DNA from 2 places in the Methylopila musalis genome. Region 1 is predicted to be linked to the other one. Evidence: predicted binding sites of a transcription regulator. Region 1 holds the regulator's gene; the other holds the start of a gene.
The links. Region 1 encodes HrcA, which represses chaperone genes, less so after heat shock. Its sites were predicted from a motif close to GTTAGCACTCNCNNNNNGNGAGTGCTAAC; they were not measured.
Positions count from the first base shown of each region.

Region 2: a site for HrcA is predicted at 2,467-2,495, ahead of groES (co-chaperone GroES). Genes of this name have one in related genera too.

Region 1 covers NZ_JBHTMX010000154.1:2,499-6,458, reverse strand. Annotated here, with positions in the region: gene ACFQ4O_RS13535 (DUF3617 domain-containing protein) at 112-651, shown strand; gene hrcA (heat-inducible transcriptional repressor HrcA) at 685-1,773, opposite strand; gene rph (ribonuclease PH) at 1,896-2,615, shown strand; gene rdgB (RdgB/HAM1 family non-canonical purine NTP pyrophosphatase) at 2,674-3,336, shown strand; gene hemW (radical SAM family heme chaperone HemW) at 3,333-3,960, shown strand, end outside.
Region 2 covers NZ_JBHTMX010000010.1:9,699-13,658, forward strand. Annotated here, with positions in the region: gene ACFQ4O_RS03010 (NUDIX hydrolase) at 1-185, opposite strand, end outside; gene groL (chaperonin GroEL) at 367-2,004, opposite strand; gene groES (co-chaperone GroES) at 2,104-2,391, opposite strand; gene ACFQ4O_RS03025 (MarR family winged helix-turn-helix transcriptional regulator) at 2,773-3,210, shown strand; gene ACFQ4O_RS03030 (GNAT family N-acetyltransferase) at 3,224-3,718, opposite strand.

The DNA of each region.
Region 1 (3,960 bases):
CCGCCGACGTGGGCGCGCTGTTCGGCCCGGAGGCGACGTCCCTCGCGTGACGCGGTTGCGCGTCGGCGCGGCCGGCGTATGGTGCGCCCGGTTCAATCGGGAAGATTTGCCATGCGTCCTGTCTACGCCGCGGCCGCGCTCGCCGCCCTCGTCGCGCCGGCCCTCGCCGCCGGGTTCAACCTGCCGCCCCGCGCCCCCGGCCAGTGGGAGATGAAGGTGCAGGTGGACACCGCCGCCATGCCGCCGCAGATCATCCGCATGTGCCTCGACGCCGAGACGGACAAGCTGCTGAACGCCAAGTTCGCCGGCGCGGCCTCGCGGCTCTGCTCGCGCCAGGAGCAGAAGACCGAGGGCGACGCGCTGGTGCTGGAGAGCGACTGCGCGATCGGCGAGATGAAGACCTTCTCCCGCAGCGTCGTCACCGGCGACTTCAACAGCGCCTATGTGATGCGCACCGACGTGCGGATGGAGGGCAGCAACGCCCCCGAAGGCGTGCAGCGCACGACGCCCGCCGGCCCGTCCTCGCAGCAGACCACCATCGAGGCGAAGCGCGTCGGCGAGTGCGCCGAGGGCTTCAAGCCCGGCGACATGGATTTCGGCCTCGGCCGCGTGGTCAATCTGCGCGACATGCCTGACCCGAACATCAACTGAGCGGCGCGCGGGGGGGCTTCGGGCGCCCCCGCCTCAGCCGCCCAGCACCCGGCCGACGAGCCGGGCGGTGTAGTCGACCATCGGCACCACGCGGGCGTAGTTCAGCCGCGTCGGGCCGATGACGCCGAGCACGCCGACGATCTTCTGGTCGCCGTCCCGGAACGGGGCGGCCACCATCGACGATCCGGACAGCGAGAACAGCTTGTTCTCCGAGCCGATGAAGATGCGCACGCCGTCGGCGGATTCGGCGCGGCCGAGCAGCTCGATCACATCCTTCTTGCCCTCGAGGTCCTCGAGCAGCAGGCGCACGCGCTCCAGATCCTCCAGCGCCTTCAGGTCCTCGAGCAGGTTGGCCTGGCCGCGCACGATGAGCTGGCGCGGCGCGCCGGCGGCGGCGCCGGCCCAGCTCGCGAGCCCGGCGGCGACCACGTCGGCGGACAGCTCGTCCAGCTCGCGCTTGGCGCTCTCCACCGCCTCCTCGATCGCGGCGCGGGCCTCCTTCAGCGTGCGGCCGCGCACCCGCGCGTTGAGGAAGTTCGCGGCCTCCGTCAGCGCCGAGGGCGGCAGGCCCTTGGGCAGCGCGACGATGCGGTTCTCCACCGATCCGTCCTCGCCCACCAGCACGGCGAGCGCTTTTTCGGGCGCGAGCGGCACGAACTCCAGATGGCGGATGGCGGGGTCCTGCTTCGAGGTCACCACCACGCCCGCGCCGCGCGACAGGCCCGACAGCAGCGCGGAGGCGTCGGTCAGCACGTCCTCCACCGCGCGGTGGGCGCCCGCGCCCTGCACCTGCCGTTCGATCGCGGCGCGGTCCTCCTCCGCGAGGTCGCCCACCTCCAGCATGGCGTCGACGAAGAATCGCAGGCCGAACTCGGTCGGCAGCCGGCCGGCGCTGGTGTGGGGCGCGTAGATCAGGCCGAGCGCTTCGAGATCGGCCATGACGTTGCGCACCGAGGCCGGCGACAGCGACACCGACAGCAGCCGCGAGGCGTTGCGGGAGCCGAGCGGTTCGCCGGTGGCGAGATAGGTGTCGACGATGCGGCGGAAGATGTCGCGGGAGCGCTGGTCGAGCTGGCGCAGGCCGGCGAGGGCTTCGGTGGCGATGGGGCGTTCGATGGACATGATGGAATTGTTTCCCGATCCATCGGCGCGATCAAGCGCGACCCGCTTGCGGCGCAGGCTGCGGAGAGGCAGAAAGGCGCGCGATCCGACCTCTTAACGAATTCCAAACGCAGCAGGCCTTCATGACCACCCGTCCGTCCAAGCGCGCCTTCGACGCCTTGCGTCCCGTCACCCTCGAGCGGAACGTGGCGCGCTACGCGGAAGGCTCCTGCCTGGTGAAGTTCGGCGAGACCCATGTCTTGTGCTGCGCGTCGCTGGAGGAGAAGGCCCCCGGCTGGCTGCGCGGGCAGGGGCGCGGCTGGGTGACCGCCGAATACGCCATGCTGCCCCGCGCGACCCACGAGCGCACCCGGCGCGAATCCACCGCCGGCAAGCCCTCCGGCCGCACCCAGGAGATCCAGCGCCTGATCGGCCGCTCGCTCCGCGCGGTGGTGGACCTGCGCATGCTCGGCGAGCGCCAGATCACGGTGGACTGCGACGTGCTGCAGGCGGACGGCGGCACCCGCACCGCCTCCATCACCGGCGCCTGGGTGGCGCTGCACGATTGCCTCGCCTGGATGAAAGCGCGCGACATGCTGCGCGGCCCGGCGCTGAAGGACCATGTGGCCGCCATCTCCTGCGGCGTCTATCGCGGCCAGCCGGTGCTCGACCTCGACTACGCCGAGGATTCAGAGGCGCAGACCGACGCCAATTTCGTGCTCACCGGCTCCGGCGGCATCGTCGAGGTGCAGGGCACGGCGGAGGGCGCGCCGTTCTCGGACGAGGAGCTGATGGAGCTTCTGCGGCTCGCCAAAAGCGGCTGCGCGGATCTCGTGGCGCTTCAGAAGGCCGCCGTGGCGTGAATTCAGCGCCGGAGCGTCCGCGCCGCGGACGAGCGACCGGCTTCGGGACAAGACCTCGATGATCGAACTGCCGCCGCTCGGGCCCCGCCTGGTGATCGCCACCCACAACGCCGGCAAGCTGGCCGAATTCCGCGAACTGCTGGCGGCGTTCCCGGTGGAGCTCGTGTCGGCGGGGGAGCTCGGCCTCGCCGAGCCCGAGGAGACCGGCACCACCTACGCCGAGAACGCCCGCATCAAGGCCGAGGCCGCCGCGATCGCCTCCGGCCTGCCGGCGCTCGCCGACGATTCTGGCCTCGCGGTCGAGGCGCTGTGGGGCGCGCCGGGCATCTTCTCCGCCCGCTGGGCCGGGCCGGACAAGGACTTCGCCGGCGCCATGGAGCGGGTGGAGGAGGACCTTCAGGACCGGGGCGCCGTGACCCCCGACCAGCGCCGCGCGGCCTTCGTGGCGGCGCTGTGCCTCGCCTGGCCGTCGGGCGAGGGGCTCGACGTGGAAGGCGCCGTCCGGGGCGCGATCGTGTGGCCGCCGCGGGGACAGCTCGGCTTCGGCTACGACCCGGTCTTCCTTCCCGAAGGGCATCATCGCACCTTCGGCGAGATGAGCTCCGAGGAGAAGCACGGCGTGGAATGGGACTGGGACGGCCGGGCCACAGGCCTGTCCCACCGCGCCCGCGCCTTCGGCGAGCTGATGGCGGCGCTGTTCCCCGAAGGCCCGCCGCGATGACGGCCGAGCCCGGCTTCGGCGTCTATGTCCATTGGCCGTTCTGCGCGGCCAAGTGCCCCTATTGCGACTTCAACAGCCACGTGCGCCACAAGGGCGTGGATCAGCCGCGCTTCCTCGCCGCCTTCCGGCGGGAGATCGCGCATATGGCGGCGCTGGCGCCGGGGCGCCGGGTGGGCTCCATCTTCTTCGGCGGCGGCACGCCCTCGCTGATGACGCCGGAGACCGTGGGCGGGATCCTCGACGCCATCGCCGGCGCCTGGGGCGTGGAGGACGGCGTGGAGGTGACGCTGGAGGCCAATCCCACCAGCGTGGAGGCGGAGCGGTTCCGCGGCTACCGCGCCGCGGGCGTGAACCGGGTGTCGCTCGGCGTGCAGGCGCTGAACGCGGGCGACCTCGCGGCGCTCGGCCGGCTGCACAGCGTGGACGAGGCCATGGCCGCGGTGCGGCTCGCCACCTCGATCTTCCCCCGCGCCTCGTTCGACCTCATCTACGCCCGCCCCGGCCAGACCCCCGACGCCTGGCGGAGCGAGCTGACGCAGGCCATCGCCCATGCGCCGGAGCACCTGTCGCTCTACCAGCTCACCATCGAGGAAGGCACGCCCTTCCACGCGCTCTACGCCGCCG
Region 2 (3,960 bases), on a different contig from region 1:
CTCTCGTCGCCGCGGACGAACCCGCCGGGCAGCGACCAGCGCCCGAGATGGGGATGGGCGTCGCGGCGCAGCAGCAGGGCGGCCGGCCGGCGATCGACCACGCTCATCAGGATCAGGTCGACCGTGACCGACAGCCGCTCGTAGCCGCTCGCGTCATAGGCCTCCAGGAACTCCGCCTCGGTCATCCGTCACCTATATATCTATCGTGCGTCTAACTAAGACGCAAAATGAATATATGTCAAGCGCGGACGCGAGCGGCGTTTCAGGCGAGGGCTGCGGCCGGCGGGAGGGCAGGGCGCTGCGCGAACGAAAAAAGGCCCCGGATCGCTCCGGGGCCTTCGCGTTTCAAGCCGTGTGAGGGCTGGATCAGAAGTCCATGCCGCCCATGCCGCCGCCCGGCATCGACGGAGCGCCGCTGTCCTTCTTCGGCAGCTCGGCGACCATGGCCTCGGTGGTGATCAGCAGGGACGCGACCGAAGCGGCGTCCTGGAGGGCGGTGCGCACGACCTTGGTCGGGTCGACGATGCCGGCCTCGATCATGTCGACGTACTCTTCCGTCTGGGCGTTGAAGCCGGCGGTGGCGGAGGCGTTCTCCAGCAGCTTGCCGACGACGATCGAGCCCTCGACGCCCGCGTTGGCCGAGATCTGACGGATCGGGGCCTCGAGCGCCTTCAGCACGATGTTCACGCCCGCCTGGATGTCCGCGTTGTCGAACTTCAGGTCGGCGATCACCTTCTTGGAGCGCAGCAGAGCGGTGCCGCCGCCCGGAACGATGCCTTCCTCGACCGCCGCGCGGGTGGCGTTGAGGGCGTCGTCGATGCGGTCCTTCTTTTCCTTGACCTCGATCTCGGTCGCGCCGCCGACGCGGATGACGGCCACGCCGCCAGCCAGCTTGGCGAGACGCTCCTGGAGCTTCTCACGGTCGTAGTCGGAGGTGGTCTCTTCGATCTGGGCCTTGATCTGGGCGACGCGGCCTTCGATCGAGTCCTTCTCGCCGGAGCCGTCCACGATCGTGGTCTTTTCCTTCTCGAGCACGACCTTCTTGGCGCGGCCGAGCATGTCGAGGGTGACGTTCTCGAGCTTGATGCCGAGATCCTCGGAGATGACCTGGCCGTTGGTCAGGATCGCGATGTCCTCGAGCATGGCCTTGCGACGGTCGCCGAAGCCCGGCGCCTTCACGGCCGCGACCTTCAGGCCGCCGCGGAGCTTGTTGACGACGAGCGTGGCGAGCGCCTCGCCCTCGATGTCCTCGGCGATGATGACGAGCGGCTTGCCCGACTGCACCACGGCCTCGAGCACCGGCAGGATCGCCTGCAGGCCGGAGAGCTTCTTCTCGTGGATGAGGATATACGGATCCTCGAGCTCGGCGATCATCTTCTCGGCGTTGGTCACGAAGTACGGCGACAGGTAGCCGCGATCGAACTGCATGCCCTCGACGACTTCGAGCTCGGTCTCGAAGCTCTTGGCTTCCTCGACCGTGATGACGCCCTCGTTGCCGACCTTCTGCATGGCGCTGGCGATCATCTCGCCGACTTCCTTGTCGCCGTTCGCAGAGATCGTGCCGACCTGCGCCACTTCGGCGGAGGTGGCGATCTTCTTGGACGAGGCCTTGAGGTGCTCGATCACCTTGGCGACGGCCTGATCGACGCCGCGCTTCAGGTCCATCGGGTTCATGCCGGCGGCCACCGACTTGGCGCCCTCGCGGACGATCGCCTGGGCGAGCACGGTCGCGGTGGTGGTGCCGTCGCCGGCGAGGTCGTTGGTCTTCGAGGCCACTTCGCGCACCATCTGGGCGCCCATGTTCTCGAACTTGTCCTCGAGCTCGATCTCCTTGGCGACGGTGACGCCGTCCTTGGTGATGCGCGGAGCGCCGAAGGACTTCTCGATCACGACGTTACGACCCTTCGGGCCGAGCGTGACCTTCACCGCGTTGGCGAGGATGTCGACGCCGCGCAGCATCTTGTCGCGCGCGTCGGCGGAAAAACGTACGTCTTTCGCAGCCATGTGAGTGCTCCCTTGAGCGATGTGTCAGGTTCGATCCGGCCGGCCGCGGCGCCGTTCAGGCGCGGGCCCCGCCGGGCGTGAACGAAAGGTCGAAAAGCCTCAGGCGATGACGCCGAGGATGTCCGACTCCTTCATGATGAGCAGGTCTTCGCCGTCGATCTTGACCTCGGTGCCCGACCACTTGCCGAACAGGATCTTGTCGCCGGACTTCACGTCGAGAGCGACGATCTTGCCGTTCTCGTCACGGGCGCCGGCGCCGACGGCGACGACTTCGCCTTCCTGCGGCTTTTCCTTGGCGGTATCCGGAATGATGATGCCGCCCTTGGACTTCTCTTCGGCGGTCAGGCGGCGGACGACCACGCGGTCGTGCAGCGGACGAAATGCCATAGGTGAATTCCTCTCGAGCGCTTGCGGAGACGCTTCGCGATCCAAATGTACCCTCCGGCGTCTTGGCGCCGGCGCGTTAGCACTCTCATCGGAAGAGCGCTAACAGCCGGCGAGATACGAACGACGCCCCGCGCTGTCAAGGACGCCGCGACCGAGGCTCCGCGTTTTTTTGCGCTGCGAAGAGGCTTGGGGAGCCGGTTTCCGCAACAGTCGATCGGTGGCGAGCCAGCCTGCTCGCGGAAACGGCGGCGCGTCGTCTGGCGTGGATATCCGACCCGCATGTCGCGGGTGTGGCGGGTCCGCTGACGCAATGCGTCCGGCGGAGGGCGCGCCTGCGTCAAAATCCTTGATTTCGGTCGGAATTTGGCGCGATCCTGCCTCATGGCGACGAGAGACGAGATTCTCGACATCCACACCATGTGCGCGTGCTCGCACACCCGCATGGCCGCCCGCGCCGTGACGCGTTTCTACGACGACGCCTTGCGGCCGTCCGGGCTGAAGGGCACGCAGTTCGTGCTGCTCGCCGCCATCGAGGCCGACGAGGCGGGCTCGATCACCGATCTCGCCGATCGGATCGAGATCGAGCGCACCACGCTGGTGCGCAATCTCCAGTTGCTGCGGAAAGAAGGTCTCGTCATGCCCGAGAAGGGCGTGAACGGCCGCCGCAAGCCCACCCTGACCCAGAAGGGGCGCGAAGCGCTCGACGCCGCGCTGCCGCTGTGGCGCGTCGCGCAAGGGGAGATCGAGCGCCGGCTGGGCTACGGCTCGTGGCAGGTCACGCGCCGCAGGCTCGGCGAGCTGCGCAAGGCGGTCGGCTGAAACAATCCGAACGTCAGGCCGCGGCGGCGACGTCGCGGGCGTAATGCCGCGTCAGCGCGTTCGAGCCGTCGTGCCGGGCGCGCGTGCCGGGCAGGCGCACGAAACCGTGCCGCAGCAGGAACCGGATCGCGCCGGTGAAGCGCGTGTCGATCCAGGCGGTGAGGCGCACGGCGCTCGAGGCGGCGGCGAAGGCGTCGGCGCCGGCGAGAAGCGCCAGCGCGAAGCCCTGGCCCCGGACCGAGGGCGCGAGGAACAGCGCTTCGATCTCGAACTCCTGCGGCCGCACATGGGCCGCGACGCCGAGCGCGCCGACGAGCGCGCCGCTCGCGTCCGCCATAACCCACAGCCGGCCGCCGCGGCCGGCGAAGCCGCTGGCGGGGGCGGCGAAGGCCGGGCCGAAGCTCTCGACGCCGTCGTTCTCGGCGTGCTCGGCCAGCGTCGCCTCGGCGAGACGGATCAGTTCAGGCCCGTCCGCGTCGACGGCCTCCCGGATCAGGACCTCGGTCATGGTCGTCTCCCGCACGCCGGCCGGTTCGGCCGCAGGGGCCGTTCTGTCACGGCGAAAAAGGGGTGACAAGCGCAGGGCCGGAGTGTCGCCCGCGTGCGACAGGAGAGGCGCGACCGTTCGGAGCCCGCCGCCGCGGACCCCTTTTCGCCATGGTCGGCGCGGAAGGCTCACGCAGTCGTTCATGCAACGTAAGGCTCTGGCGCCGTTTAATCGTGGCCGTCCCGGCCGTTCGAGGAGTGTGA